One region of the Leptolyngbya sp. NK1-12 genome, then DNA from elsewhere that is predicted to be linked to it. Evidence: predicted binding sites of a transcription regulator. Region 1 holds the regulator's gene; each other region holds the start of a gene.
What was found. Region 1 encodes HrcA, which represses chaperone genes, less so after heat shock. Its sites were predicted from a motif close to ANTTAGCACTCNNNANTNNNGAGTGCTAANT; they were not measured.
Positions count from the first base shown of each region.

Region 2: HJG54_RS11800 (septal ring lytic transglycosylase RlpA family protein) is a predicted target of HrcA. The motif match lies at 5,941-5,971, and genes of this name have one in related genera.
Region 3: groES (co-chaperone GroES) is a predicted target of HrcA. The motif match lies at 3,376-3,406, and genes of this name have one in related genera.

Region 1 covers NZ_CP053586.1:2,121,369-2,131,763, forward strand. Annotated here, with positions in the region: gene HJG54_RS08675 (glycosyltransferase) at 76-1,188, opposite strand; gene purD (phosphoribosylamine--glycine ligase) at 1,853-3,163, opposite strand; gene HJG54_RS08685 (tetratricopeptide repeat protein) at 3,412-4,683, shown strand; gene HJG54_RS08690 (hypothetical protein) at 4,726-4,923, opposite strand; gene HJG54_RS08695 (rhodanese-like domain-containing protein) at 5,276-5,629, shown strand; gene hrcA (heat-inducible transcriptional repressor HrcA) at 5,851-6,951, shown strand; gene chlG (chlorophyll synthase ChlG) at 7,062-8,102, shown strand; gene HJG54_RS08710 (penicillin-binding protein 1A) at 8,339-10,395, shown strand, end outside.
Region 2 covers NZ_CP053586.1:2,811,907-2,822,301, reverse strand. Annotated here, with positions in the region: gene HJG54_RS11830 (DUF547 domain-containing protein) at 1-177, shown strand, start outside; gene HJG54_RS11825 (TIGR04283 family arsenosugar biosynthesis glycosyltransferase) at 159-1,016, opposite strand; gene HJG54_RS11820 (radical SAM protein) at 1,275-2,267, shown strand; gene HJG54_RS11815 (glycosyltransferase) at 2,203-3,678, shown strand; gene HJG54_RS11810 (NUDIX domain-containing protein) at 3,680-4,288, opposite strand; gene HJG54_RS11805 (GntR family transcriptional regulator) at 4,559-5,275, shown strand; gene HJG54_RS11800 (septal ring lytic transglycosylase RlpA family protein) at 5,326-5,682, opposite strand; gene HJG54_RS11795 (nucleoside hydrolase) at 6,212-7,201, opposite strand; gene HJG54_RS11790 (nucleoside 2-deoxyribosyltransferase) at 7,227-7,766, opposite strand; gene HJG54_RS11785 (NupC/NupG family nucleoside CNT transporter) at 7,771-8,877, opposite strand; gene rbsK (ribokinase) at 9,373-10,317, shown strand; gene HJG54_RS11775 (ATP-binding protein) at 10,295-10,395, opposite strand, start outside.
Region 3 covers NZ_CP053586.1:2,501,069-2,511,463, reverse strand. Annotated here, with positions in the region: gene HJG54_RS10440 (IS630 family transposase) at 1-303, opposite strand, end outside; gene HJG54_RS10435 (helix-turn-helix domain-containing protein) at 300-818, opposite strand; gene groL (chaperonin GroEL) at 1,071-2,708, opposite strand; gene groES (co-chaperone GroES) at 2,855-3,166, opposite strand; gene HJG54_RS10420 (hypothetical protein) at 3,759-3,944, shown strand; gene HJG54_RS10415 (TldD/PmbA family protein) at 4,351-5,661, opposite strand; gene HJG54_RS10410 (Tab2/Atab2 family RNA-binding protein) at 5,819-6,679, opposite strand; gene HJG54_RS10405 (alpha-ketoacid dehydrogenase subunit beta) at 6,688-7,671, opposite strand; gene HJG54_RS10400 (N-acetylmuramoyl-L-alanine amidase) at 7,924-9,027, shown strand; gene HJG54_RS10395 (J domain-containing protein) at 9,066-9,539, opposite strand; gene HJG54_RS10390 (YaaW family protein) at 9,559-10,395, opposite strand, start outside.

The DNA.
Region 1 (10,395 bases):
CAAAGGGGGTGTTGTCGCCGCCCTTCGGGCGGCGACAACACCCTGATCTTGGTTTTAATTCAGTTGAATTACTTACTAAGCAGAAAGCCTGAGTACGTTATAGGTATCAATTGCCTCAGCTTGGAGCTGGGTAATCGCGTCGTGCAGGGCTTCTGGAACCGGCAGCCCCATCGTGGTCAGCATGGTTTTGATCCGATAACGCCAATCATGCCTCAGCATGCACTCCTGCTGGTTGCGTCTGGCATTGAGAGCCAGGGTGGTTTCATCGGCTAGTAGGGCCTCAAAGAAGGGAATCCAGTCTGTTGGACTATCTGGAATCTCGATCGTGCTGTTCTCCCAATCCATGAGTTCCTGAACGCCCTGCTCAAACGGTCGTTTGCCTACGATGGTGCAGCCTGCGGCCCAAGCTTCAAACCAGCGATATAGCAGCGGCGAGTGACCGTTGAACCGAGATAAACGGCTCGCTTCAAAGCAAAGGCTGATTTTGGAGCGGCTCAACAGCTTCCGCATTAGGGTGATATGCTCTCGTGGGTTCTCGACTTCTCCCGTTGTAAAGGTAGAGTGGAAGTACATCCGTTCGGTTGAGCCTTGGTTGAAGTGGGCCTGTAGACAGCGGTGAACTGCTTCGTTGCCGCGACCATAACTGATGATGTCAATCCAGCGGTGAGTGCCCGAAGCGTAGGATTTGGTGGTATTGGCTCCTAGGGGCAAAAATGTCGTGCTGATAGAGCTAATTTTGGAAATCTCAGTTGCTAACTCCTGGCTGATTACAAACAGATGATCTAACCAGGCTGCAATGGTGGGATCGAGCCAGGTTGGTTTAAACCCGTCGAGCAGGTAGGCAATCCGCAAATCAAATTGCTTCAGCAGTGGGGCAATCGTCAGCAGTGCTTGCAGAAAATTAGGCGTGAGGCCAATCACCAACAGTACATTCGTGCCTTGAGGTAGCGTCGGCAGATGCTGTAGTTTGTACCAGTGCTTCAGCAACCGATTCAATCGCAGCTCAAAGGGTTCTAGATTGTCTTCAGGAATACCAAGCTGATGCAGCCATTTCAGGGGAAAAATTTTTTCTGGATAAATCAGAGTTGGATTGAGTACTTCTGTCAGGGTTTCCTCAAGGCTGTGGTTAACCGACCAGCCAACATGGCTACCCTTATGCCCTAGTTCTGACAGAACAAATAAATTCATGCTTACCCTCGGTCAAGGCTAGATGCAAAATGGATAGGGAATAGGCAGCCATCAAAAGCAGCGAGAAAAGCAGCTCTGATTGTGAATATTGGCTCAACAGGGATACTCCTGGTTCCAGCGCCTCATATTTGGTTTCCTGCTCGAATTTAGCCTGAAAACTGGTTGAAGTGCTGCTGCCAGAAGAGATATTCGAGGCTGGAGGTTCGAATTTGCTTGCTGAAGAGCAATGGGCGACTTGCTCGAAACCTCGTCAGGTTTGAGAGCAAAATCGAAGTTTGGAACACTTTGGAACACTATTGATTTGTCTACTAATTATCTACGTCTACCCGCTCTTCAGATACGGAAAGTATCTAAAAGTATCAAGAAGGAGTGTATCCAAATCAGAGGAAGAGTTGGCCTAGCACTACCAGCTCCTTGAGTTCAACACACGAGACACCCTGATAATTTCCCACAACATGATTTGCAGAGTTTCAACATTCTAGTGGGGATCACGCAGGAAGAGCGTTTAAGCACTACCTCTTTATTCAAAATTGAAGTGTCAATAAAGAGATCGATTCTCAAATTGACATTTGCTCTAGATTGCTCTATCTGGCTCAGATGGGTGCTCCATTGACGCCGCTCTCCATTGATATAGAGCAGATCAATAGACTGCATAGAAATAGATCTAGCGTTGAGTGGGATTCAGTTGAGGATTGTCTGTATAGTTCACGGCTCGGTGAGCAATATCGCGGCGATAGTACATTCCTTCAAGCTGGAGGCACTCAATCGCGGCATAAACTTGCGTCAAAGCCTCCCGAATTGACGGGCCAACAGCAGTAACGCCCAAAACTCGCCCTCCATCGCTCACCACCTGCTGTTGCTTCAGTTTAGTGCCAGCATGAAATACGGTAGCCCCGGCTGTTTCGGCCTGACTGATGCCGCCGATCACATCCCCTTTGCGATAGCTGCCCGGATAGCCCTGGGCGGCCACCACTACACAAACGGCTGCTCCCGAATTCCAGCTCAAGGGTGGCAGTTGCTCTAGTTTTTGCTGGGCGCAAGCTAACAAAACTGCATCGAGTGGTGTTTCGAGTAAGGGTAAAACAGCCTGGGTCTCTGGATCGCCAAAGCGGCAGTTGAATTCGATCACTTTGGGATTGCCTTCTGGCGTAATCATCAACCCCGCATACAGGACACCCCGATAGTCGATGCCGCGTTTTCGCAGAGCCGCCAGGGTTGGCTCAAGAATTTCCTGTTGGATCCGCTCCATCAGAGCGGGTGAAATAATCGGAGCGGGGGCATAGGCTCCCATGCCGCCCGTATTGGGGCCAGTATCGCCTTCGCCAATTCGCTTGTGGTCTTGAGCAGGCAAAAGGGGCCGAATTGTGATTCCGTCGGTGATCGCTAGAACCGAAACTTCCTGTCCATTCAGGCATTCTTCGATCACAATTTGCTGTCCGGCAGCGCCAAACTGACCACCAAAGGCAGCTTCAATCGCTTCAATCGCTTCCTCAATCGTGGCGGCAACCGTGACGCCTTTTCCGGCGGCTAAGCCATCGGCTTTGATCACAATCGGGGCACCAGTGGTTTTGACATAGGCAATTGCCGGTTCTGCTGTGGTGAATACCTGAGCGGCGGCGGTGGGAATTTTAGCTTCTTGCATCAAGGCTTTTGCCCAAGCTTTGCTGGCCTCAATTTGAGCACCCGCCTGCGTAGGACCAAATACTGTTAGACCCTGACTTTGCAGGTAATCAGTGATCCCGGCGGCTAAAGGTGCTTCCGGACCCACCACAACTAGCCCAATATTATTAACCAAGGCAAATCGGCCAATGCCTTCAAAATCTGTGCTAGACAAGGCCAAATTGCGACAGCGGGGCAGTGTGGCTGTGCCGCCATTTCCTGGAATACAAAATACCTCTTGCACCCGTTCAGACTGCAAAAGCTTCCAAGCAAGGGCATGTTCGCGCCCACCGCTGCCAACTACCAAGACTTTCACGCTCTCACCCTCACTGGAACTGTGCTTGAAGTCGCAACAAAACTGCAACTGATTATGTCATACCATCGAGATGGTTCCCTAGTCAGGGCAATTGATTTTCCGGATTAATCCGGCCTTTTAACTCAGCTTATTCAATCAAAGCCCATTCAAGTTCATTCAAGACAAGCCCAATGCTACAACTTTGCTTTAGGTTCCTGCGCTATCGGCAGTTGAGTGTTCAAACAAGTCTAAAAAACTGGCGGCGGAGTATGGTAACGCTTGGATTCCTGCTGCCTCTGATTGGCTCTGTCAGCTATGCTCAAACGCCTTCTAACCTGGAACCCACCCCCGAAACCGCTCCTGAAAGTACCGAGACTACGCCATCTCCCTCCTCTCCCCCCTCTTCTTCTTCTCCGCCCCTCCCCCCCGCTCCCGTCCCGGATGGCACCGTCCTCAATCCCCTCGAACCCCAGCCCGATCCGCTGCTGCCAGAAATGGTGGTGGATCGGCCCCTCAATCCCCAGGAAAAAAATGTGCTGCGGGCGGCCTTGAATGAATTGCAAGCCCAAGCTGAAGCAAAATTACAGGCGGGTGATTTACCGGGGGCCTTGGAGCTATGGAATCGGGAATTGCGGCTGCGGCGGTATCTAGGCCCCGAAGAAGAAGTGGCTGCCCTGACGCGAGTTGGAGAAGTGGCATGGCGAGAAAGTCAGGCCACCGAATTGCGCTTTATTACCCTGCGGCTAGAGCAAATCGAGCAGGAAGTGTCGACTCAGCCGGAACCTAACTATGACCTGCTGTTGACCCTGGCCCAAGCCTACCAGACCGTGCGAGCGCGGAACCAGTCGGTAGCGCTTTATCAAAAATTGCTAGAGCGGGCTAAACAGCAGCAAAATACGGCTCAGCAGCAGCAAATTTTAACCGCCGTTGCCGAACAGCATCTTGGCTGGTTTGACTACCCCAACGCTGCCCTCGCCTACGAGGAGTTGCTGACCCTGGCCCGCTCAACTGGCGATCGAGCGACTGAAGTGACGGCGCTGGAAAAGTTGGCGTACATCTACAAACAAAACAACCAGCCGGAACTGGCGATTACTGCGCAGCAGCAGTTGGTGGAATCCTATCAAAAGCAAAATAACTTTGTGCCGATTCCGGCGCTTAAAATTGCCATTGCCGATAGCTATGTGCTGCTGAATCGGCCTGACTTTGCCGCTACAAATTACCAGGAAGCGTTTGCGGCGGCTCGCTCGGTGCAGCAATATGCCTATGCCAGTGATGCGCTCTCTAAACTGGCAACCCTCTATCGCTCGCTGAACCGCCTTGATGACGCCCTGATTGTTTACCAGCTCTTGCTGGATGTAGAACGCCAGTCCTACAACTCGTTTGGCATGATGACGACCTATGATCAACTGGGACAGCTCCACCGCGATCGGGGAGACAACCCTCAAGCGCTGGCGGCTTTTCAGCAGGGGTTGCAGATTGCTCAGCAGTTAAACTACAGGGTGGATTATTTCAATCAGCAAATTCAGCAGATCGCCCAGTAGATGATGCTGGTAATGTCGGTAATGTCGGTGATGAATGGACGGTTAAGCTCGGTTTTGAACTGGATCGCGCAGGAAGTCAATCACGACGGCTAAAAAATGTTCAAACTGAGCTACCTTCACTCGCTGTTGCATTTCGATGAACAGTTCAGGCCGCTGAGGCTGACTAACGAGCATGGTCAAGTAGACAGCGGAGGTGATTACAATCGCTTGAACCAGTTTATTCAGCATATTATTCAGCATGACAAACTCTCCTCTACCACAGCCCATATAATGCGCTCTAAAAACAAGTACGGGCATCCGCACTTCAACCCATTTTTAAAGTTGGCGATACTTAACTGCTTGCGGATAGCAGCTCAGAGAATACACGAGTCCTCCTCTTAAGTTTGCGATCATAGCGGATACAACGGGGGATTGACATTTTGATGATTAGGCCAATCGCTAATCAGATGGTCAATCAGAGGACTGAATCCAATTTTAGAATCCTTCAAAACCGAGAGTTCAGATTAGTTCAGACTTGCAGCAGGGGAATTCACCCGATAAGTTGAATAAGTAAGACACACATTTAAAACTTTAAAACCTCTTAGAAGCCTACATGTTTTCAGCCTCCAACCCACCCATTGCTGCCATCAGCGTTACCGAATTAGCAGAGCGGATGACAACCCAGCCTGGTCTCCAATTGATTGATGTACGTGAGCCAGATGAAGTGGCGATTGTCAAAATTGACGGATTTGTTAACTTGCCCTTGAGTCAATTCGCGAATTGGTCGGAACAGATTCAGACCCAGTTTGACCCCCATGCCGAAACTATTGTGCTGTGTCATCACGGAATTCGTTCCGCTCAGATGTGTCAATGGTTACAGCATCAAGGCTTTACCTGTGTCAAAAACGTGACTGGTGGAATTGAGGAATATGCGGCAGTTGTGGATTCCACCCTTGCTCGCTACTGAGGCTGACCCAAGGCTGACCCAAGGCTGAACTGAAGCTCGAAACAAGGCGCATGCTTTGCCGAAACCGAACAAACGGCACCCCAAAACCAGCTCAACCCGATTACAGTAGTGTCATAGGTGCTAGCATCACTGGTTCAGTAGGTTTGGATAGATCAATCTAAATCTGGCTGGATTTGAATTTAGAATCTGCTCGATAAATAAATCTGTTTATTGTTTCTACTATGTCCACGCCATTCAAGCTCAGCGCTCGTCAACAACAGGTGCTTGGAGCCACAGTTCGTCACTATATTGCCACTGCTCGCCCGGTAGGGTCTGAAGCGTTGGTAGACGAGTTTAATCCGCGAGTCAGTCCGGCTACGATTCGCAACGCGATGGGCTATCTGGAAAAATCTGGCCTGCTGTATCAACCCCACACGTCAGCGGGACGGGTGCCTTCAGATTCGGGCTATCGGATTTATGTGGATCAGCTCGTGACACCTTCAGATACGGTGGCGCGACAGGTGGATCAGATTCTGTCGGACCAGCTCAACTGGGAAGAATTGAGCATCGAAGCGCTGCTGCGGGAAGCGGCTCAGATTTTATCTACTTTGAGTGGCTACATTGCGCTGATCACGGTGCCCCAAACCAGTCAGTCCCAACTGCGCCATTTGCAGCTCGTGCAGCTCGATCCGGGGCGCGCCATGCTGATTGTTGTGTTGGATTCCTACCAAACCCAGTCCACGCTGATGTCGTTGCCCCAGCCAGATCCGGATCATGGCTCAGATCAAGCCAGTGATGCTGACCATCTTGACCGGGAACTGCAAATTCTCTCTAATTTCCTCACCGCTCATTTGCAAGGCCGCACGCTGGGCGAAATTGCCATCCTAGATTGGAGTGAGCTGGGCCGCGAGTTTGAACGCTATGGTGAATTATTGCGCACCTCAATGGCCGAACTGAACCGCCGCTGTCAGCTCTCGGTTTCCACCCAAATCCTGATTCGAGGCGTAGCTGAGCTATTGCGACGCCAGCCAGAGTTTTCAGAAGTGCAGCAGGTGCAAACAATCCTGCAGGTGCTAGAGTCGGAAACTGACCAGCTCTGGCCGCTGATTTTTGATACGACTGGGCTGGATGAGTCTGGCAGACGAGTTACGGTGCGGATTGGGGCAGAAAATCCGCTGGAACCGATGCGGACTTGCGCCTTGATTTCGGCCACCTACCAGCGCGGTTCGGTGCCTGTCGGCAGTGTGGGCATGCTGGGGCCGACTCGCATGGTGTATGAGAACGCGATTGCGATTGTGGAAGCAGCAGCCAACTACCTGTCTGAGGCGTTGAGTCAGGAGTAGGGGCAGCAGAGCGGCTGAAGTGCAAACTTGGCTTCAGAGCGGCTCACAATAATGCGGTAGTCTAGTAGATTGGACACGCTGTTTATCCCAGCGACATTACCTTGGTCACCATGTCTGAGCCATTACTAACTCCAGAATCCAACAGTGCTTCGACCAATGCCTCAACCGTGGCGAATGGGGCACCTGACGCAATGGCGGCCGATCGTAACGCCAAAGCCCGCCAGCTTCTGGGCATGAAGGGAGCGCAGCCCGGAGAAACCTCGATTTGGAAGATCCGCTTGCAGTTAATGAAGCCGATTACCTGGATTCCCTTGATCTGGGGTGTGGTTTGTGGCGCTGCTTCTTCTGGCCATTTCACCTGGACAATCGAGAATGTGCTGATTGCGGCGGCCTGTATGCTGCTGTCGGGGCCACTGATGACGGGTTACACCCAAACCCTAAATGACTTCTATGATCGCGAAATTGATGCAATCAACGAACCCTATCGCCCGATTCCCTCAGGGGCAATTTCGGTACCGCAGGTGGTAGCCCAGGTTCTGATCTTACTTGGAGCAGGAATTGTCTTGGCCTATGGGCTGGATGTTTGGGCCGGTCATGAGTTTCCTACCATTACCACAATCGCAATTGGCGGTGCTTTTCTGGCCTACATCTACTCGGCTCCCCCGCTAAAGCTGAAGCAAAACGGCTGGTTAGGGAACTATGCCCTGGGTGCGAGCTATATTGCGCTGCCTTGGTGGACTGGCCACGCCTTGTTTGGCGACTTGAATTGGACGATTGTGCTGCTGACCTTGTTTTATAGCTTGGCTGGCTTGGGCATTGCCGTGGTTAACGATTTCAAGAGCGTCGAGGGCGACCAGCAGCTTGGCTTAAAGTCCTTGCCGGTCATGTTTGGGATTACAACGGCGGCCTGGATCTGCGTTTTGATGATCGATGTGTTCCAATCAGGTATCGCTGCTTACTTAATGGGAATTGGTCAAAATCTTTACGCGGTGCTGTTGATCTTGCTGATTATTCCCCAGATTACGTTCCAGGATATGTACTTCCTGCGGGATCCGCTGAAGAACGATGTTAAATACCAGGCCAGCGCTCAGCCGTTTTTGGTTCTAGGCATGTTGGTAGCTGCTTTGGCGTTAGGACACGCAGGCGTATGATTACCCGATTTTTGCTGAAGCAGCAAGGCGCTGCGGTTGCGTTTTATCTCAAAAGAGACTAACTTTGGATGAAGTTATATCAAGGTTGGTTCATTTTCCGGCTATGATGCCCGATTTTTTGCCTTCCTAGCGGTATGGACAGGCGGTACAGACATCAGGTTTGCCCTATGCGACGTCCTAGGCAGCGAGGATTCCAGTGAGGACAACTCACGTGTAGTGGTTTGTGAGGCATTGCAGTGACAGACTTTCTAACTAAGCTGAGAGCAATCTCAAAATCCAATCGGAATTCTCCTACCCCTTCAGCGACTTCCGACTCGACCGATTCGTCTACTCAACCGAATGGGCATAAGTCCAATGGCCACAAGTCCCAGATGCGAGGAAAAAAGCTGGGGATGGTGTTGCCAGAGCGGGCGAGAACAAGCCTAGATGGGATTTGGCAAACTCTCAAGGAGCCTGGCTCTGACGGAAACCGCCCCCTCTATCAACGCTGGTGGGCTTGGGGAATTGTGGGTTTGGGTTTGGGCCTGGGCGGTTCAGCTATTGCGGCCTGGAGTGCCATTGAGGCAATCAATCGCGATCTCCCCAATACCTCGGATGTGCTGACCTATGTTCGGACTGGCTCCCTCACGATCAAAGCTGCCGACGGCACGATTTTGCAGCAAGTAGGTCCGGCAACCCGTGAGAAAGTCAGCCTGCAACGCATGCCGAAAGATTTAGCGGACGCGTTTATCGCGTCCGAAGATCAAGACTTTTATCAGCATAGCGGAGTAGACTACGATGCGATTGTTCGCGCTTCGTTAAGGAACGTATTGGCGCGGGATGTGGTCGAGGGGGGCAGTACGATCACGCAGCAGTTGGCGCGGATTGTGTTTCTCGATCAGGAGCGCAGCATTGGCCGCAAGCTAAGGGAGGCTTTACTGGCCCAGAAAATGGAGCGGGAGCTGAGTAAGGAGCAGATTCTGGAGCGCTATTTGAACCTGGTCTACCTGGGTTCGGGGGCTTACGGTGTGGCCGATGCCGCCTGGATTTACTTCAGCAAAACCGTCGATCAGCTCACTTTAGGCGAAATGGCGATGATTGCTGGCATGGCTCCTGCTCCGAGTGACTATTCGCCGTTGATTAACCCCGATGTAGCCCGTCGTCGCCGCGACATTGTGCTGGAGCGGATGTTTGATGTCGGGTTTATTACAGCCGCAGAAATGGAGGCAGCTAAAGCCAGCCCGATTGCGGTCAAACCGGGCGAGCAAAAGTATATCAAGAGCGAAGCGCCCTACTTCACCTCCTACATCCAGCAGCAGTTGCCTAACTATGTCTCGGCAGAAGAATTAGAGCTGGGCGGCCTCACGGTAGAAACCACGCTGAATCTAGAATGGCAAAAGCTAGCCCAGGAGACTGTCAATTACGCGATTGAAAATTACGGTCCGGGAGAGGCGTTTGAGCAGGCGGCTCTAGTCTCGATTGACCCGCGCACCGGCGAAATTAAAGCTTTGGTAGGTGGGGATGATTTCGGTAAGAGTCAGTTTAACCGCGCTACCCAAGCCCAACGTCAGCCTGGTTCTACCTTCAAAGCATTTGTCTATTCTGCGGCGATTGCGGCTGGATTCTCGCCTTACCGGGGCTACATCGACGGCAAATATGTGGTGGATGGGTACGAACCGCAAAACTACGGCAAGAACTATCGTGGCTCAGTGTCGATGAAAGACGCCCTCACTGCCTCGATCAATATTGTGGCGGTGAAAGTGTTGGTGGATGTGGGCTTTGATCCTGTAGTCGATCTGGCGACAAAGATGGGCATCAAATCCAATCTGCTGCCTGCCTACTCCTTGGCTTTGGGCACCTCAGAAGTGAACCTGCTGGAGCTGACAAACGCCTACGGTACCTTTGCGAATCAGGGCAATTACGTCGAAGCCCACGGCATTACCCGCGTCTATAACCGCTTTGGCAAGCTGATCTACGAAGCTGAATTCCAACCCCAACGTGCTCTAGATGCGGATAGCGCTTCGATCATGACCTGGATGCTGGAAGGGGTGGTGCAAAGTGGCACGGGACGCAATGCCTATCTGCCCGATCGCTCTGTGGCTGGCAAGACGGGCACATCAGAGAAGCGGCGCGATTTGTGGTTTGTGGGTTATATTCCCCAGCTTGTGACTGGAATTTGGTTAGGCAACGACGACAGCAGCCCTACGTGGGGCCAAAGCAGTACTGCCGCCCTCACCTGGTACGACTTCATGATTGAAGCGACCGAAGACATGCCGGTAGAAGAGTTTCCCGACATTCCCGATATTGAATCCCA
Region 2 (10,395 bases), 690 kb from region 1:
CCAGTCCTGTATTGCAGCAAGATCTTTCAGTGGTATCAGCAGGATTTTATTCAGCATTCCCACTCAATTCCACAGTATGTTCAAAAATATTTAGCATTCCCGGTTCAGCTCAGTGCCACCACGCCGATTCGCTATTTAAGCTACGACTGGGCGCTCAATCAACGCACCTCTTCATAAAACCGCTTTAGGATAGGGGCGGGAACTCCAATTCCCCAAAGCACGCCAATTGCCGTGTAGATGCCGGTAGCTTTCCAAGCACCCCATTTCGCCACCCGCCGGTCTGAGGACTGCACAACCCGATTTACCTGCCGAATCTGACCGTAGCGACTCAGCTTCAGGCATAGATCCGCCTCTTCCATAATCGGTATAGCAGGATCAAAACCGCCGCAGCGCCAAAAATCCTGCCGCCGACAAAACATCACCTGGTCGCCAAACAATAGCCGCAGGCCCCGGAAAAACCGATGGGGGCGAAATAAGAGGGGAGCGTAGTAGGTTTTGAGAAAGTTGTGCAGCGAAATGCCCCAGCGCGTGGTTTGGTCGCCGGTCATGAGGGAGATAAAGCCACCGCAGATGATCTTCGGATCGGTCAGCGTTTGTTTGATGACTGTGACCAAATCGTCTGGCACTAGCGTATCGGCATGTACAAAGCAGAGAATATCCCCAGTTGCGGCCTCTGCACCCCGATTCATTTGAACAGCTCGCCCGGCTGGACTGGTAACAATAACTACATCGGCAGTCTTAGCAATCGTAACGGTTTCGTCCTGACTGCCGCCGTCCACCACCAAAATCTCCCAAGCAGGTGGCGTGAGAGAATGTAAACAGCGCAGCGTTCGCTCTAAAACAGACGCTTCATTCAAGGTTGGGATCACAATCGAAACACGAGCCGCCATAGAGGGAAACTTATCTTCGATATTTTTTAATTCAATAATCTGCAATTCTTGCGCCCGAAACCTGGATTGCGCTTGAATTCGGCAGCTCTCGGCTCTACACCCTACGGTGCAATCGCCCAGAGCCATCGGTTTTGGTTATAGCCTGTCCATAGTCTGCAATATCCAGCTAGGCTAGACATCGCCCTTTCTAAAGAGAGCTGAGCCAGTTTTTCGATCTGCTTCTTTAGATTTGCTTCATAAAGTACCATTTCCATTGGTAAACTAATTGCAACCTCCTTGAAGGAGATTTCACATCACCGCCCTTTTCCCGAAGCGCACATTTGCGCACCTACAGAAAGGTTTTCATTGTCTCGTTCTTAATCTACCTGGGAGACCTGGAGGACTATGCCGCCCCTCGTTGCCAATTACTATCTGACCTACCGCTGTAATGCCCGCTGCCACTTCTGCGATATCTGGGCCTTGGAGCCAAAGCAGGAGGCTAGCTTTGCAACCATTCAGCACAACCTACGCGATTTGAGACGGCTGGGGGTCAAGTATGTAGACTTTACTGGCGGAGAGCCACTGCTGCGTGCAGATGTAGCCGAAATCTATGCTGAAGCAAAGCAGCAGGGCTTCGTCACCAGCATGACGACCAACACGATTCTCTACCCCAAAAAGGCCAAAGAAATCCAAGGGCTAGTGGATTTCCTCAATTTTTCGTTGGATGGCCCCGATGCCGATACTCACGACCAGTCTCGTGGCGTCAAAATTTTCGATACGCTGGTGGACTCGGTGAAGCTGGCCCTATCGCTGGGCGAGTTTCCGGTACTCAACCATACGGTGACGGCCCAAAACTACGAGCGGATTAGCGAAGTCGCAGCTCTGGGAGCACGGTTGGGCGTGCGGGTTTGGCTGAATCCAGCCTTTACGGCCCACAGCAACTACAACAGCAAGAAGAACCCCACACCCGAGATTGCCGCCGCTATCGAAGCAACCGCCAAGCAATATGACAATGTTGGTTACAATAGGGCTGCCCTAGCGTTTATCGCAGCGGGGGGAAATGACACCAACAATCCTCGCTGTAAGGCAGTGGATGCGGTGATCGCCATTTCGCCCCACGATGAACTGCTATTGCCCTGTTATCATTTCGCCCAAGCCGGCATTCCGATCGAGGGTCGGTTGTACGAACTCTATCGTGAATCCGAGCAGGTGGAGGCTTATCGCCAATCGCAGGGCAAACTTTCAGTGTGTGAAGGCTGTACGGTGTGGTGTTACCTCATCCCCAGTTTCTTCAAAGGTGTAGACAAGTACTGGTTCCTCAATCAAATGACCTATGCAGGGGAATTCCTGGCAAGAAAACGATTCCTACGGCGAGCCAATCAGCTCACTCCTGTCTGATTTGTCTGATCTGTCTGACCTGGCCACGCCCGAGTTAGATTCTGAAATCGACAAAGACCGATTCAGCTTTGGTTTTGCCGGACGCCGCCGCAAGGCTGCCGTTGCGTTAACCATGATCTGGAGTGGCACAATTGCACTCCACCTATCTACCTACGGATCGTGGCTGGTCATTGTTTTGACGACCATGATGGGGATTCACGCCCTACGGGTGCTGCTGGCTCGTCCGATCCCTGTGCCGGCACCGCTCACTAGCGACAATCTGGCCGATTATCCCTATGTGTCAATTCTGGTAGCCGCCAAGAACGAAGAAGCGGTGATTGGTTCCCTAGTCCGGGACCTCTGCAGCCTCGACTATCCCAGCAATCGCTATGATCTCTGGGTGATCGACGACAACAGCACTGACCATACTCCGCTCGTTCTGGACAAGCTAGCCTGCGAATATGACAATCTGCATGTCGTGCGGCGGCTGCCCAATGCGGGAGGCGGTAAGTCTGGGGCGCTGAATCAGGTCTGGTCGCGCACCAAGGCCGATATTATTGCCGTATTCGATGCTGATGCCAAGGTCCCCCAGGATCTGCTGCGGCGGGTGCTACCCCTGTTTGAGCGCGAGCAGGTGGGCGCAGTACAGGTGCGCAAGGCGATTTCTAACGCTCTCAGCAACGGCTGGACCAAAGGGCAAGCGATCGAGATGGCCTTCGACAGCTATGTGCAGCAACAGCGGATTGCGATTGGTGGCATCGGTGAACTGCGGGGAAACGGTCAGTTTGTACGGCGAACGGCTCTAGAACGCTGCGGTGGCTGGAATGAGGAAACCATTACTGACGACCTTGACCTGACGCTGCGGCTGCACCTCGACCGCTGGGACATTGATTTTCTGATGCTGCCTGCCGTGGGCGAGGAGGGAGTCACCAACGCGATTGGCCTTTGGCATCAACGCAATCGCTGGGCCGAGGGCGGCTACCAGCGCTACCTCGACTACTGGCGGCTAATTGCCCAAAATCGTCTGGGTACGACCAAGACAGTCGATCTGTTCATGTTCTTGATCACGCAGTATGTGCTGCCGACGGCGGCGGTACCTGATTTTCTGATGGCGATGGTGCGCAACTGTCCGCCGATGCTGATGCCGGTCACTAGCTTGGCAACAGCGTTTGCCTTCGTTGGCATGATCCGAGGCATGCGGCGAACCACAGAGACCCAAAGCCACAAACCGACAAAACGACGGCTGATGCGCGTTTCTAGCTGGTCATCTGGCCTGTCAAATAGTGTCTTTGGCACGGTGTATATGCTGCACTGGCTGCCTGTAATGGCTAGCACCACGGCTCGAATGGCTGTTCGTCCCAAGCGCTTGAAGTGGGTGAAAACCATCCATCACGGCAGCAATGAAATCTGGCTGAACGAAGAAGTGGGATGAACTAGGCTGGCAGTTGCTGAATCAAAAATTTGGCCGTGCCGTGGGGAATTAGAATCCTGGACTGGTGGATGGCCTGATGAGGCTGAACGTCAATCTGGGCACCTTGGCTCAGCATATCAGCCATCGTCAGGCCACTCCAGCGGCGAATCAGCGAAAGGTGGACATCAGTGAGGTAGAGAATCCCAGCAATTTCGTTACTCGGCACGGGTTTGCCTGACAAGCGCGCATTAAATGCCACTAGATAGTAGGGTGCATCCTGAGCCATGCTGCTCTGGGAAGAGTGCTGCCGCTTTTCCAGAATCAAGCGAGGTCGGATTTCATCGGCCAGATCAATGGTTTTGAGGCTACCATCGGCAGCCAGAAAGTAGGTTTGGGTCGCGCTTTCTAGATGGGAAACCACTGCGCCAATTTCTTCGGTGCTCTCTCGCAAAGCACACTCGATCAGCGATTCCTGGGCCTGTCGCTTACCGCCCACCCCAAAAAAGCGGACCCGATCATCCGCACGCACCAACTCACGTTGGGGAATCGAAAAAACATGATACCCATCCCACTGAAGAAACAGCGCCGTTCCAGCCGGCATTTCGGGTGTAATTAAATCTGCTAATTTCACACCAATTCTTTCACACCAATCAATTTCAAGCTAATGAATTAAAGGTAGCTTTCCAGTCAATCATCGCCTACCTGACGCCTTTTACCCAAGTTTTCCCAGTTCGTAATAAATGTTAAATTACCGTGAGCGGGGAAACATCAGCCTCATCCAGGCCATTCCTGTACAACTTATGATTAGTAGGAGACTGATTAGTAGGAGACGGCTGCCCCCTAGCCGCAAAACGCCGCAAAACTTCTAGAATGTCGCTATGTCGGCTAAGTGAGGAGAAGCATGACCCCAGGGATAGTGCCAATTCAGCGGAGCAAATCACTGCATGAGCAAACGTATCAGGCATTGCGGGCTAGCATTCTATCCGGTGATCTGCCCCCAGGGGAACGTTTAGTCGAAACTCAGTTGGCCCAGCGCTTGCAGGTCAGCCGCACTCCGATCCGGGAAGCAATTCGGCAGTTGCAAAAAGACGGCTTGGTCACTGCCGATGGGTTGGGAGGATTGCAAGTCACTACCATTTCTGCCGTCGATGCCGCCCAGCTTTATGATTGCCGATTGGCGTTAGAAGAACTGGCTGTGGCTGAAGCGTGTCTACACGCCGACTCGGTACAATTACAGCAGCTCGAAGGCTACGTTTTGCAGGCTGAGCAACTGGTCCAAGAGCAAACCCCAGTCCTGAAGGTGATGGATCTACTCGACCTCGACTATGGGTTTCATCGCTTGATTGCCGAAAGTTCGGGAAACCGCTGGCTGGTGACGCTGCTCGATCAGGTATTTGACAAAATGATGCTACTGCGAGTGCAGACCACCCGCCATAATCCCAAGGTACTAGAAATTCGCATTGAACACCGGCAAATCTATCAAGCTATCGCCCAACGACACTCGGCAGCAGCAGTAGAAGCCATCCAGAGCCACTTACTCGCTAGCAAAGCTAGAGTTGTGGATGAGTTACAGCAACTGCATCAGCCTCTAGACACCACAGAAACTGCTGTTGTGTAGGAATTGATTGGGAAAGGCGGATTGGGAAAGACACCACGACCTCACCAACCTCACCAGTGGATACAAACATGGCGCAGATCGGAAGTCCGATGAGGATCGATCACGTTGATAGTAGCTGGAGTCATATCTAAAATTCGTTCCCCGTCCCAAGGACCCCGGTCGTTAATCCGTACTTTTACCGAAATACCTGTGTGTTGATCTACTACAGTAACCCAGGAGTTAAACGGCAACCAGGGGTGAGCCGCAGTTAGTTGACTGGGGTCAAAATCTTCGCCATTGGCAGTCAGATCACCCTGATCATAATAGGCGGCAATTCCGCATTCTGTTCCCGCTTGGACAACATCAGCGATGCCAAGGCAACTGAATAAGGTAGTTGTGAACAACCGCAAAATACCTAGAATTCGCATAATTAATACCTGCTTTGTCTCTGTTAATGCTGGGTACCTAATTCCGTCAACATATCGCGTCAAGAAACAGGAGTCACACGGCTCCAGAAACAGTTCGAACTAGGAACTAGAACGTGTAAGAGCGCATATTCTGGTGGTCGAATTCTGATGGTCGAAAGCTCATTGTACACTTTTCAAGCTGCCTTTCCAGGCTATACGAAAGGCGATTGCAAAGATAGATGCACCTGCATTCGGTTTATCTCAAACTGAACATTAAATAAATAGCAATACCTACGTTAGAGCGAAAACTCGTACTATGCCTCAGAGGAAGTTCATAGTGTTACTTCGTGTAAAGTAGCAAACTTCGTTTCAAATCCAGAATACTTTTTTTCAACTTCACTGAAAGTTCAAGAAATTATTCCTACGGGTTGCCCTAACTTTATTAAAGCCACACGAGCTATCCGTAAAGTCACAGCAGGCTACTGAAAAGGTTATCAAGCCATTGTTTACCTCACCTATTCACCTCACCTATTCACCTCACCTATTCACCTCAACCGTCCTGCACTAACCGCTTCAAATCCTCCACCATCACCGCCAGCAGGTTCACCTCATCTACATCCAGGGCAACCCAAGCGTTAGCATCGGGTTTAGCAGAGTGGCGGCGATCGATTACGGTTTTGCCGCGTGTCCATTCACCGCTGGTTTCGATTTCAACTTGTGCTCGTCGAAACAATAGCGTCTCTGGATGAAACAGATAGGCCAGCGTTGCCGCATCGTGTACTAAGAATCCTGGCCTACCACCAGTTTCACGAAATGCCATCGCCGTTCCCACCATAAATTGACAGAGTGCCATGATAAATTTGGCAATTGAACTATCAGGATTCACGGCGCTAATTTGCTGAGCCATTTCGGGCGTGAAGATCAGCCGCCGGGTTACATCGAGTGGAATCACTACCAGCCGCGTAGAGGATTTAAACACAAGCTGAGCCGCTTCTGGGTCGTAGGCAATATTGAATTCGGCTTCCGGTGTAATATTGCCAGGATGCAAGAATGCACCGCCCATGATCACAATTTCTTTAGCAAGGTTGAGAACACCTGGAGATTTTCGCTCCGCTGCTGCCAAATTGGTGAGCGGGCCAATCGCTACAAGGGTAATTTCTCCTGGAGCTGCATGCAATTGCTCAATCAACACATCGTCAGAATAGCGCGCCGTTTCATAGTCCTGATGAGGCGCTGGCAATGTATTCGATAAATTACCCATCCCATCTGCGCCATGAATCGCACCTGCATCTTCCACATCGTCTTTAGCGGAGCCACCAATAACGCCGCGTCCCACCTCTACTGCTGGAAATCCACCGAGTTGCAGTAATTTGCAGGCAGCCGCAAACGTGTAGTTAGCGTGAACGTTACCATCTACTGCCGTGACTGCCATAATTTCGGCCAATCCCTGCTTAGCCAAGCTTTGTAACCACAGAAACGCAAAGGAATCGTCGCCGCCTGGATCAGTATCGAGAACAATTTTGACCTTCGGAGTAACCATGAGACCTATCAATCAACACAACTCATCAATACAACAAACGCTCTGCCGCCGATTGTACTGTTGTCTCAAAAACTTTCAACTCAGTGTAATAAAACTCGGAGCTGATTTGTTCACGCGTCAGTACACCGCCGCTTGTGAAAATTGCTCCTTCTAACATGAGATTATCTGCCATCTCAAACGATTCAATTGACATGCCATTCGCATCCCATCCGGGAGTACTAACTGTGACTCGCTGGGTGTAAAGCCGTTCATCATTGGTGTACCCAAACACTGGCTTGCCCTGGGCTGCCATATAGCCCATCTCGAAAGCGGTACCCACATCCATACTGGGACCCCGAAATGGCGTCATGTTAGCAATGATCAAATCACAGCTATCCATCAGTTCAATGTTGCTGGTATAGATCGCAATCCCCATTTCAAAGGGCGATAGATTAGACAGATCCAGGTTGGCATCAAATGGGAACAAACCCACAAATCCGTAGGCTTGACAAATTTCCTGTTTGGCGCGAGCAATTTTCAATGGTTCCGGCAAAAACACATCTGGCCCAGCAAGATAGATGCGCATGATTTTAAAGTTCACTCCCCAACAGCAATCCGGCAATGCAGGCACTCACAAAGTTGGTGAGAGAACCTGCAATCATTGCCCGTGGTCCTAATCGAGCCACATCGTTGCGACGGGAGGGAACCATGCCGCCAATCGCCCCAATCTGTTGACCGATAGAAGAAATATTAGCGAAACCGCAGAGGGCAAACGTAGCAATTGCGGCAGCTCGAGCCGAAATTTGATTGGCTTTGATTGACTCGGCCAAGGCTGAGTAAGCAATGAATTCATTCAAAATAATCTTCTTGCCCAGAAATACGGCCACGGCACTACAGTCGGCTAGAGGAACACCCATAACCCAAGCCAACGGAAACAAGAGATAGGACAAAATTAACTCTAATGAAAGCTGCGGAAACCCGAACAGGCCACCTGCCCAGCCCAAAATCGCGTTGATTAGGGCGATCAGGGAAAGAAATACAATTAAAATTGCGATAATGGACAGCACGAGCTGAACCCCTTGAATCGCTCCTTCGGCGAGGGCGGCAATTGGGTCACTAGCCGTAGAAAAGGCTTCTTTAGGCAGGGCCAGTTCATCGACTCCTTCGGCTTCGGCTTTGGCTTTGACGGCCCGCAGTTCCTCATCTAACTCTGCAGATAGCGTTACCCTACCCACAAACGGACGAATCAACAGGGGTGCTTCGGTTTGACCGATAAAGATATTGGCCGAACAAGAGGTGGTTTCAGGGCCGGAGGTTTTCATCGTTCGCCGCATTACCGAAGCGATGGCCGCTACCACCTTTTGTAAAATCCCAAAGTAATACAGCAGGCTGATCACGCCAGAGAAAAAGATGACGGTAGACATCACCTTGAAGGCAAAGAAATGTTCTGCAAAGTTTTCACCGTAGACAAACTCAGCCCCAACATCGGAAAAATTGAGAAACGTGGTAACAAGATTACCAATGGTGCTGAAAATAGCAAAGCCAACGGGCAACAGCAACACAAATAGGCCAAATAGAAATTGGATCGCAAATCCCCAAATTACTGGACGCCATCGAATCGCACGCCGATCAACTGATAGCAAATAGGCCAGCCCAAAGAAAACGAAGATACCAATCAATGAAATGAACCGCTCCATGCGCACTCCCGATTCTCAAGTTTGGAAAATTGTCCAAAAGCACGACAGAATTGCAGTTATTTCTATCGCATTCCTGAGCAAATCAACCTAACCAATTGCAACAATTTGTATTGTTTAATGTTGAGGAGCTAGGGCTGATTGACTGACCAATCACTTTCTCATGGCCACTTTCTTATGGTCACTTTCTTATGGTGGTTAAAACCGCTGCTATGCAAGCCAAGTCGAAGCCAAGCCGGCGCAGGCCGACTATTCGTTGGTTCAGTAACCCGCGCAGGTTTTGTCTGTGTAGGCGCTGCTTCGAGCCGCCAGCGACTAGAGTTTTGTCAGTCAACCAGGGAGCCAGGATGGCTTTGAAATTTCTAGAGAGACTTTTAGGAGCGCTATAGAGTTTGCCTAAGTTTCTTGAAGATTTAGGACACTGACAAACAAGCAGTGGAAGCCCCTAGCATATACTGAGCGCATGACTCAGGGGATTAAGCAGAGCATCAAATTGCTATGAGCGTGATCGTATTTGGCAGCATCAATATGGATTTGGTGGCACGAACGCCCCGAATTCCAGCGCCGGGAGAAACTTTAACTGGGCACCGATTTGAGACGGTCCCAGGGGGAAAAGGCGCCAATCAGGCCGTTGCAGTTGCTCGCCTAGGAATACCCACTCAAATGGTTGGCCGAATTGGGAATGATGCCTTTGGACAAGCATTGCTGCGAGGTCTACAGGCCAGCAGTGTAAATTGTGATGCAATCTTAACCGAGGCAACTACCCACTCAGGTGTAGCCATGATTACCGTAGATGATGCGAGTGAAAACAATATCGTGATTATTCCAGGCGCGAATGGTTTAATCGATACAACCGATGTGGAGCGATTGCAGCCCCTGCTAGCCCAGGCCAAAGTGCTGCTATTGCAGTTGGAAGTGCCGCTGGAGGCTGTCATGGCCGCAGCTAAACTTGCCAAACAGTCAGGAGTCACCGTGATTTTAGATCCGGCTCCGGCTCGCACCGATTTGCCAACCGCGCTCTACCCTCTGCTTGATATTGTCACGCCCAATCAGGTAGAAACGAGTCAGCTTGCGGGGTTCCCCATAACCGATTTAGAAACAGCCCGTAAAGCGGCTACGGTTCTGCAGCAGCGGGGAGTTGGTACTGTGATCACCAAGCTGGGCAAACAGGGTGCCCTGTGCATGACGCCAACCGAAACGTTTGAAATTCCAGCCTTTCCTGTTCAGGCCGTGGATACCGTTGCCGCAGGCGATGCCTTTAATGGTGGATTAGCTGCTGGGTTGGCCGCTGGTATGCCGCTCCGAGAAGCCACTCAACAAGCCGCCGCAGTCGCTGCCCTTTCCGTCACTAAAGCGGGTGCCCAACCGTCTCTGCCCACCAGAACCGAACTCGATGCTTTTTTAACAAAACACGGTGTAACTAACCCCCGTGCTGACTCCTGACTCCTGGCTCCCGTCGGCTGACGCTCTGGGAAGGCTGGCTCCTGATTCCTGACTCCTGCCCACTCACTGGCTCAGTCC
Region 3 (10,395 bases), 380 kb from region 1:
CCCAGCTCCATCAATCACCAATAAGATCTGTTTGTTGTCTCCTGCCCCGACTGCTTCGGCAAACTCCTGCAAGGCTCGGTTGAACCAAGCCACACTCACTCTGGGGAGGATAAACCACTGGGTCAATCCACTGTGAGGACAAACGAACGCATACAGGTAGAGCCATTGATAGCGATGATGCACTGTTGCGATTGGGCGTTGTCCTCGTTTCGACCAGACTTTACGAAGAATCGGTTTGAGTCCCAAGCGATGTTCATCAAATGCCCATACTTCAACTTGAGCCGTTGGATACGCTTGTCTCAACTGCTCGACTCGGTGCGGCAAGTTTTTTTAAAGGCAGTTTGAGCCGCCTCATCCGCGTTGGCATGACGAGGACGTGGGCGCTGCCCGCTGTAGTGAAGTCGTTGCAAGTAATCCCATCCTCGCTGCGGGTGAACTTGCGCTCGTCCTGTTTTCTGGGCAATCCACTGTGCCACTTTCGGTCCACTCCATAGCCCACCATCAGCAGGAGGAGATTGCAACGCTTGGTCGAGTTCTGCTTGTTGCGTCGCACTCAAGAGGGCACGACGGGTCATTTGTCGTCCTCGTCGTCGATTCGCAATCGTTTCAACCCCGTCTTGGTTGTATGCGTAAACAACTTTACGAGCGTAAGAATAGCTCACACCCACACTTTCAGCAGCATCGAGGAGATACCATCGTTGTGAAACTAACCATAGTAAGTGCCAGCGTCGCGACTCAACGGGGTCGGTGCTACTTTGGTAGCGAGCTTTGAGTTCCTCGTCACTGAGGTGATTTTTTAGCGTAATTGTGCGTCCCATCCCTTCATTCTATAGTGTTACTCTATAGTCGGATTCCGTATGACATACAGCGTTTTTCACTCATGTGAGGCATAGGGGGTGTGGGGCAGTGCCCCTGCACCTCGTTTTCCGTACTTCATTAGCCTGAAAAAGGCTGTAAGCAACTGAAATTAAAAAAAACGATCGCCTCCATTACAGAAGACGATCGCTCATTTCAATCAAATCAATTCAATCAAATTGCGGTGAAATTACACCGGTTTGATTCTAGTAGCCTTAGTAATCGAAGTCACCGCCCATGCCGGCACCAGCACCAGCCGCAGCAGCATCCTTCGGTTCAGGCTTGTCAACCACGATGCACTCGGTGGTCAGCACCATGCCGGCAATAGACGCAGCGTTTTGCAGAGCCGAGCGAGTTACCTTCGCTGGGTCAACAATACCAGCCTCGAACATATCGACGAACTGATCCTTCGCAGCATCGTAACCGACGTTGAAGTCTTTCTCTTTCACACGCTCAGCAATCACCGCGCCGTTCTGACCAGCATTCTCAGCAATCCGCTTCAGCGGAGCCGACAGGGCACGAGCTACAATCAGCGCACCGATCAGCTCTTCGTTCACCAGGTTCGCCTTAGCCCATTCTTCCAGACCAGGAGCCATGTGGGCCAATGTGGTACCACCACCAGGAACGATACCTTCTTCTACAGCCGCTTTGGTCGCGTTGATCGCGTCTTCCAAGCGCAGCTTGCGGTCTTTCATTTCGGTTTCGGTGGCTGCACCAACTTTCACTACAGCAACACCACCCGACAGCTTCGCCAACCGCTCTTGCAGCTTCTCTTTGTCGTAGGAAGACTCGGTTTCTTCCATCTGACGGCGGATTTGCTCACAGCGAGCCTTCACGGCAGCTTCGTTGCCTTCAGCCACAATCGTGGTGTTGTCTTTGGTAATGGTGATGCGGCGCGCCTTGCCCAGCATGTCGAGCTTGACGTTGTCCAGCTTCAGACCAGCATCTTCGGTGATCACCTGCCCACCCGTCAGCACGGCGATGTCTTCCAGCATGGCTTTCCGACGATCACCAAAGCCAGGAGCCTTCACAGCCGCTACGTTCAGCACACCCCGCAGGCGGTTCACCACCAGCGTTGCCAGGGCTTCTTTCTCGATATCTTCGGCAATGATCAGCAGTGGACGACCGGAACGAGCGACTTGCTCCAGCACCGGCACCAGGTCCTGCACCAACGTGATTTTCTTATCGGTTAGCAACAAGAAAGGCTCATCTAGTACTGCTTCCATCCGCTCGGTGTCGGTGGCGAAGTAAGGCGAGATGTAGCCTTTGTCGAAACGCATCCCTTCGGTCACTTCCAGCTCAGTCGTCATCGACTTGCCTTCTTCCAGAGAGATCACACCTTCGCGGCCTACTTTCTCCATCGCCTCAGCGATCATGGCACCCACTTCTTCGTCGTTACCAGCCGAGATGGAGCCGACTTGAGCGATCGCTTTGGAATCTTCAACTTGACGAGCATGCTTGGCGATTTCATCCACCAAGAAGCCAGTTGCCTTGTCGATACCGCGCTTCAGCGAAATAGCATTAGCGCCAGCAGCCACGTTGCGCAGACCTTCCTTCACCATCGCATGAGCCAGTACGGTTGCAGTCGTGGTTCCGTCACCGGCCGCATCGTTGGTCTTGGAAGCAGCCTGACGAATCAAAGAGACGCCCGTATTTTCGATGTGATCTTCCAGCTCAATTTCCTTCGCAATGGTGACACCGTCGTTCACAATCTGAGGAGCACCAAACTTCTTCTCCAGCACCACGTTGCGACCCTTAGGACCCAGAGTGACCGCAACCGCTTCCGCCAGAATATCGATTCCCTTTTCCAGGGCACGACGAGCATTTTCGTTGTAAATGATGCGCTTAGCCATAACGTTCAATCAGTGTTGAGTGTTGAGTGTTAAGTTCTTAGTTTCGAGTTGCAAACAGTCTGCAAGCTTCAAGTCGCTTCGAGTTTTGAATCCTGAGTTCTGAGCTTTATCCAACTCAAAACTCAAAACTTAAAACTCAAAACTTTTTAAGCAACGATTGCCAAAATGTCTTTTTCCGACAGCAAAACATACTCTTCAGTGCCGAGTTTGATGTCAGTACCGGCATACTTGGAGTACAGCACTTTGTCGCCAATTTTCACTTCCATTTCTTGGCGAGAACCATCATCGTTACGACGACCAGGGCCAACAGCTGCCACTTCCCCAACCTGGGGTTTTTCCTTAGCCGTGTCGGGTAGGAAGATACCGCCTGCGGTCTTCTCTTCAGAAGCACTGACTTTAACGAAAACACGATCTCCTAGAGGCTTAACGGTTGAAACACTCAGAGATACAGCCGCCATACAAGAATTCTCCAACTATACAAATCTAGGATTAGAAGCTTTGAACCTTGGGTCTCAACTTTGAGTGAATAAACGCAACGGACTCAAAATCTCAATCCTCAAGTTCAACACTCCAAAGGGCGAGCATCAACATAAGCCCAACTCCTGGTGGATTTGGGGTGTCAATCTCGTCGCTTTGAAAACCCACAATACTCAAACCTGAGTTTCGAGATTAGCACTCTCCACTCCTGAGTGCTAATTTAACGGACAAGTGGCCCAACTGCAACCCGTTCTTCTATCTTTGGGAGTACGGTTTACCGAACGGTGACTCCAAAAAGCGAAGTCAGACGATGCCAAATCGGTTTGATGCCTGGGCTTTACAAACCTCATACTTTCGTTAAAGATTGCGCAGAAATGCTGGTGAGTCAGAAAAATCCTGTGCCAGGATAGCGTTCATAGAGGCTGAGCCAATCAGCGCTTCAACAGCCTAGGATGTTAGCCCCACAGCCATTCGGTTTTGTCATACTCCTCACCAACCTAGATTTGCCCATTACGATCTGCACAGAGTCTACATAAAGCCGACGTATCATCTGCATACATTCACTAGCAAACCATGCATCCCCAGAAATTGTCGTTCTACGATTTTGGCGCTTTAGTCACCGCTCTGCTCACAGCGCTTACTGTTGTGATTAGCACTCCTGCCGGTCTGAATACTACTTTGTCTCAATCCTCCCCATCTCAATCCACTGCATCTCAGCCCACTGCCCTCAATTTGACATCCTGGCTGACTGAGAAGTGAGGCAGTCAGAAGAGAAGCTTGCTGGAGATTTTCAATTACCTGAGTAGGTTCGGGCAAGTTTCTACACATGACGTTTGCAGCAGCATACCGTTGGCTAGAAAAACATAGATGCTGTCTAACGCTGGTTCTGACGGGGCATCCGTCACTCGTCACATTTTGCTGAACAACTGCGTAAGGTCGTAGCGCGCCGCCGAGGAGCTTGGGTTAACTGGTCTAGTGAGTGGCTGAGTTTTAGTATCGCGCACTGGGAAATAACCAATTGATGCAGCCAATAGAGCGCATGAAATCACAAATCGAAGTCAATGGCGTGGAAACATTGACTCTGATTTATTTGGTTGTTTATTTGGTTGGCATTCTTACCGATATCTTTTGATTTGACATTTTTTAAAAATTATTTTTGTCAAATCTAGCTACGTCCCGTCACTGACAATCCTTCTACGATCACCGATGGTGTATAACAGGAGCCATTCCACTCTGCATCACCGCCTAGTTCCACTAAATTCTTCAGAGCTGTATATACATTCCCTGCCACCATCGTATCTTTGACGCGACCTATAACTTCGCCATGTTCTATCCAGAAACCCAGATCAACATTAACGGAAAAATCCCCCGAAATACCTGGGCCGCCTCCCAGAATTTGATCCACAACCAAGCCAGTTTTGAGGCCAGCAATCAGTTCCGGCAAGGTTTTCACACCTGGTTGAACCATGAAATTGAATAATCCTGGTGTGGGGTAGCTACCCAAGCCTGGACGAAACCCATTGCCAGTGGTGCCACTGCTCAAAGCGCGTCCAATCGAGCGATCGGTATAAAACAGTTGCAAAACGCCATCTTGAATAAAAGTGATTGGGCGAGTTGGAGTCCCTTCATCATCAAACGGGCAGCTAAAGGGACCAGCATTCGGCTGTTGCGAAATGGTGATGGCATTAGAGGTAACGGACTGCGTTAAGCGATCACTCCAAGGTGAGGCCCGCTCTACCACCTGTTTGCCGTTTAAGGCAGCCTGAACGGTGCTCCACAGCATGTCTGCGGCTTTGGCTGTGAATAGGATCGGAACCCGACGACTAGGAACAGCAATGTTGTCTTTCGCCCAGTCTAGGCGCTGAATAATTTGCTGAGCCAGCTCCACCGGATTCAGATCACCCCGTTGGGTTTGACCATCGGAAACGCTGAGAAAATCATCGCCCCGCACCCACTCGGCAGAAACATAGCAGCTCAAGGTCGTGTCGGTGTAGCCGCAGTCCAACCCTTGGGAGTTAATCAGGCGCGTGGTTTCGGCATCACATTCCCATTCAGCATTGCAGAGAATTTCTGGATAGGCATCACGAATTAACCCAATCGCTTCCTTACCCCATTCCACTAACTGCTCTACGCCCACAGCCTCGCCCAGATCGGGGTAATGGCTTCTGGATGCATCTGCTAGCTCGATTGTCTCCGGCTGGTTCAATTGGCTAAGGGCAAGCGCCCGATCTACCAGAGCCTGTGGCTCTACTGGACCATAGGCCACTGCCAGCCCCGGACATCCAGCTCGCCATAGCCGCAAAGCAATGCCCTCTGACTGGGAGCTTTCCAACTGCTTCAGCCGATTGGCCTCAAAAAATACCGGGCGAGACAGCGAATAGGATTGAAAAACTTCTGCGGCCTCTGCGCCTGAACGAATGGCCAAATCTAGCAGTTGTTCGGCAATTTCCTCCTGCTGCGAGTTTTCAAACCCCATAAGTATCCAACCTACTGCGTCATGAGCTGCCAGACCTTGAAGAAAATTAATTTTAGGTGTTGAGTTAGGCTTGAATTTGGGGTTTAACTCAACACTCAAAACTAATTTTTCTCACGGTTTGTAAAACTCATAACTATCTTCTAAGAAAAGGGGGACGTTACGCCAGATTAAGTTCTTGCATCAACCAGAAACCAGCAAAGGACTCGGCCTCTGGATTCGACTGGACCGCAACAAAGTGGATCTGCTGTGCTTGCTGCTTGGCGGTTTCAAAGGCTTTAGCTTCGGTTTGCAGATCGGCAGTGGGCAGGTTAGCCAGAATCCAAGCGTCGCTGGCTCCGGTTTCTAAAACAAGCTGGGGAGGCGTCGGGTTGAACCGCAGAAACGCTAACTCCAGTCCCGACATCCAAGCCGCCAGTGGTAACGCCCGCGAGGAATAGATAATTAACCCTGGAACTGATGTATCCGGCTGCAAACCGAACATTTCGACCGGAAAGGCTTCGCTAAAGCCAATTTCCCACTCCGACATCTCCTGAAAGGCTGCGGCTTCCAGAGACACAAACGCCCATCGTTCGCCCACGAGCGCATCGGGAAGGGGCTGGGGCTTGGGGGGAGGTAAGGCCACCGAGGGATTGCTGCCAGCCTGATAGTTGGGTAGCGACGGATAGTAATCCTGCATCCGCTGGTCAATCCACTGGTTTAGGACTAAGGTACGCCGACTGGGGTAAGCTGGAATCCCTACCTCTTCGCATGCCTTGGTGATCATGTTGTTCATCTGCCGGCGAAAAAAGCGAATTTTGTCTGGCCGAACTGCGGCTTGGTCAAGGGCTTTTTCCAGAGCAGCGCGAAGCCGCACAGAATTTACCTCGGTGCTGGGCAAAAACTCTGAGTAGCGAAATAGCGAATCCCACTGCGCTTGGGCCTCGGATGGGCTTTCACAGATCAGGACTTCCCAGAATTTCTTTTGGTTCTCGTCAACCACCGGACGAGAGTACAAATCGAGTTCCCAAATCGTTGTCATGGGTTGGTTTACACTCGCAGGGCAACCATTTTCTGTACGGCTTCCACAATTTGCGGTGGCTGCACAATTGTCAGGTTTTCCAGCGTACCGTTGTAAGGTGTAGGAATATCTTGGGATGCTAGCCGCAGCACCGGAGCATCTAGCTCATCAAATAGACGGTCGTTAATCGAGGCGGTTAGCTCGGCCCCAATCCCACCCGATTTCATACATTCTTCTACGATAATAACTCGATGGGTTTTGCGAATCGATTCGCCAATCGTGTCGAAATCGAGCGGTTTCAACGAAATTAGGTCGATGACTTCCGGGTTAAAGCCTTCCTTCTCCAGCGTTTTAACCGCTGCCATCACATGATGCCGCATGCGGGAATAGGTGAGGATGGTAACATCACTACCCTTTCTGACGACTTCTGCTTTGTCGAGCGGCAGCACATATTCTGCTTCGGGCAAATTCTCTTTCAGGTTGTAGAGCAGCACATGCTCAAAGAACAGCACGGGATTATCGTCCCGAATCGCTGCTTTTAGTAAGCCCTTGGCGTTGTAGGGAGTTGAGCAGGCCACCATCTTCAAACCGGGCACGCCTTGAAAGTAGGCTTCCAAGCGTTGGGAATGTTCTGCCCCAAGCTGGCGACCAACCCCGCCCGGACCGCGAATCACCATTGGGATCTTGTAGTTGCCACCAGAGGTGTAGCGTAGCATCCCGGCATTATTGGCAATCTGGTTAAAGGCCAACAGCAAGAAGCCCATATTCATGCCTTCGATGATCGGGCGCAATCCAGTCATTGCTGCCCCAACCGCCATGCCGGTAAAGCTGTTTTCCGCAATCGGTGTATCTAACACCCGCAGCTCACCATACTTTTTATAAAGATCTTTCGTTACCTTATAGGAGCCGCCGTAGTGTCCCACATCTTCACCGAGCACGAAAACGGCAGGATCTCGTGCCATTTCTTCGTCAATTGCTTCCCGCAGGGCATTGAAAAGGAGGGTTTCTGCCATTACTAAACAGGTAAAAAGTGCATAGTAGTTAACCTTAATGCATCTTAACTGGTTCCGGTGCTGATCCGCGCAGGTGCTAGGTATTTGTTCTTGAATTCTTCAACCTTTGGCAATCGCCAGCCGGGGTTGGGTATGCCATTCTGGAAGAGAGAGTGAGCCAATATTCTCAAGCAGAGGTTTAATCTGTAGCTAACCCGACTTGAAATCAATCCGGGGAGTAGAGGACGATAGTGGTACTGTTGGTGTGAGCGTATGAAATTTAACCTTCGATTGCAGGTGACCCGGCTGATTACAATCGGAAAGGCCCAACTTCAGTCGATTCAAACTTCCCTAGGCAAGTCGGTCCAATCCTGTTTTCGGTTCATCAAGCTGCAGCTAAGTGCAGTCACTAAGCTGAGTCCTCAATCTACTCTGCTGCGGCTGCTAGCACTGTTGGCAGCAGCCTTGATGGCGGTTTTGGCCATTGGCGGTCTGCAAACGATCGCCCAGGTCAATTGGTCAGATCCAGTTTCAGAAAATTCAAAAAGCCCACAGCCAGCGCAATCGCCTACGCAATCGCAGCAAGGTTGGGCTGGGCTGCCCACTGTTCCTTCTTCCCCGTCGGCTCCAGCGCAGTCAAACGCCACCTCAAAACCTGCCGCTAAAGCTCCTGCTGCAACCGTTAAAGGTGCCAAGCCTCAAACCTCAACAGCAGTCCCATCGCAGCCAGCAGCACCTGAAGCCACTTCTCCTGTCCCTACAGCGGTGTTAACCCACTCCAGCTTGAGTACCTATGCCCCACGGCTAGAGTCGGCTCCTGCTCATCCCAGCAACTACGGGGAGCGCTACGCCAAAGATATTTTCGGTAAACCTGTCAGCAATGCGCCGCTGATTGTGCTGCACGAAACGGTCGGTTCTGCCGATAGCGCAATTAATACGTTTCAAACACCCCATACCGATGAGAACCTACAGTCGAGCTATCACAGCATCATTCGGCTAGATGGCACGATTGTTTACATTGTTCCACCCGAGAAGCGCGCCTTTGGAGCGGGCAATTCGGTGTTTAAAAGCTCCAAGGGAGCAGAAGCCGTCCGGACTCACCGCCAGTTCCCGCCTTCAGTCAACAACTTTGCTTACCACATTTCCCTAGAAACGCCATCGGACGGCTACAACGATGCGCCTAGCCACAGTGGCTACACAGAGGCTCAGTACCGGTCATTGGCGTGGCTTGTGGCCCATACCAGCGTTTCAGATGATCGAGTTACGACCCATCGAGCGATTGACCAGTCCGGCTCTCGCATGGACCCAAGAAGCTTTGACGCTCAAAAGTTTTACTCCTATCTGCGCAGTATGCCGCGCCCCTACCTAAATCAGTAAATCAGTATCAGTAAACCAGTAGGGAATCAGTCAGAAAACTAAAGGAGCATATCCCCTCGCGTCAAGCTAGCCACGACGACCAAACCAATGCAGGCCACAAACGTCAGCCCCAACGTAAACAGGGCAAATAATTCCCCTGCCGATAGGGGCCGGTCGGTAGGATCCAGATAGGCTGTGGAACGATATCGGCGTGATTCAGAAACAGGTCGGTTTAGGTCCAGCGAGGGTTGAATCACCGACACGCGAGAATAGCCAATTTTCAAATCGTAGGCAAACCGCCGTTCTGGACTGCTGAGAGTCGCATAGGCTTCGTTGAGCTGTTGAAACTTCGCCACCGCTACCGAGGCTGGTAGCTGCGTCGTATCGGGGTGATAGAGCTTACTCAATTCTCGATAAGCGCGACGAATTTGCTGCACCGAGGCAGAAGGATGCAATTGCAGCAGATCGTAATAGGTAGGTGCTGGCTTCTGCTCAGCCGTCTGTGCTGACTGTGGATCAGAAAAATCAGTCATCAGAATCACCCTCACCGTTTTAGGCCATTTCGTAGCACATGGTACGAGTTAAGCGGATCTGCGCCAGCGTAAAAATTACGGGAATCACGCGGCTGTAGTTGGTAGAAATCAACCGCCAGCCCAGGTCAGCAAAGAACCAGGCCCACATTGCCGGACCCAGCAAAGCAAAAATACTGCGAGCCGCGCCATAGCGAGCTGCACTCAGAGTCATGCCGCGATAGGCGGTTTGCATTGCCACCTGGCTTTGAATCTGCACTGCTGCTGCCGTCCCTGCTTGAGCTGCTGCCTGACTAGCAACCTGATAGGTAGCCGCATGAACGGCATACTGCCGCGCAATTGCTTGTAAAATCACCGGACGCAAAACCGAGCTGATCGCTAGTGCTCCACCGCCTTTAGCCAACAGCTTGGCTTGCTCGCTATGGGAAGACGGTAACTGCTGAGCCAGTTCAAATTCAGAAACGGCGTGCTGTAGTTCGTCAGCCAAGACATCCTGCTCGTGGGCAGGTAGCTGCTTCCAGGCTCGGTTCAGCAAATATAGAAAAATTTCGGCTTCTAAATGTTCGGTCGAAAGGTCTTGGGAGTAGGGAATTTTTAGGTAGCGGCAGACCTGAATCAAGACTTGCCGGTAGCTGACTTCTCCAGTTTTGCGGCGGAGCACGGTCATACCATCAGCGGCGAGGAAGCGGAATCGGTCTTCAATCGCATCAATCCAACCATCGCGGTCCTGGCTTTGAACATCGATCGGTTCCGGCGTACAGACATAATCAAGGGGATTAAACTTACGGCGAAATAAAATTTCGGTCAGTGCCTGTAACTCCTCATCCGTGGCCAATTCCAACGCTACTCTCAACTCGTC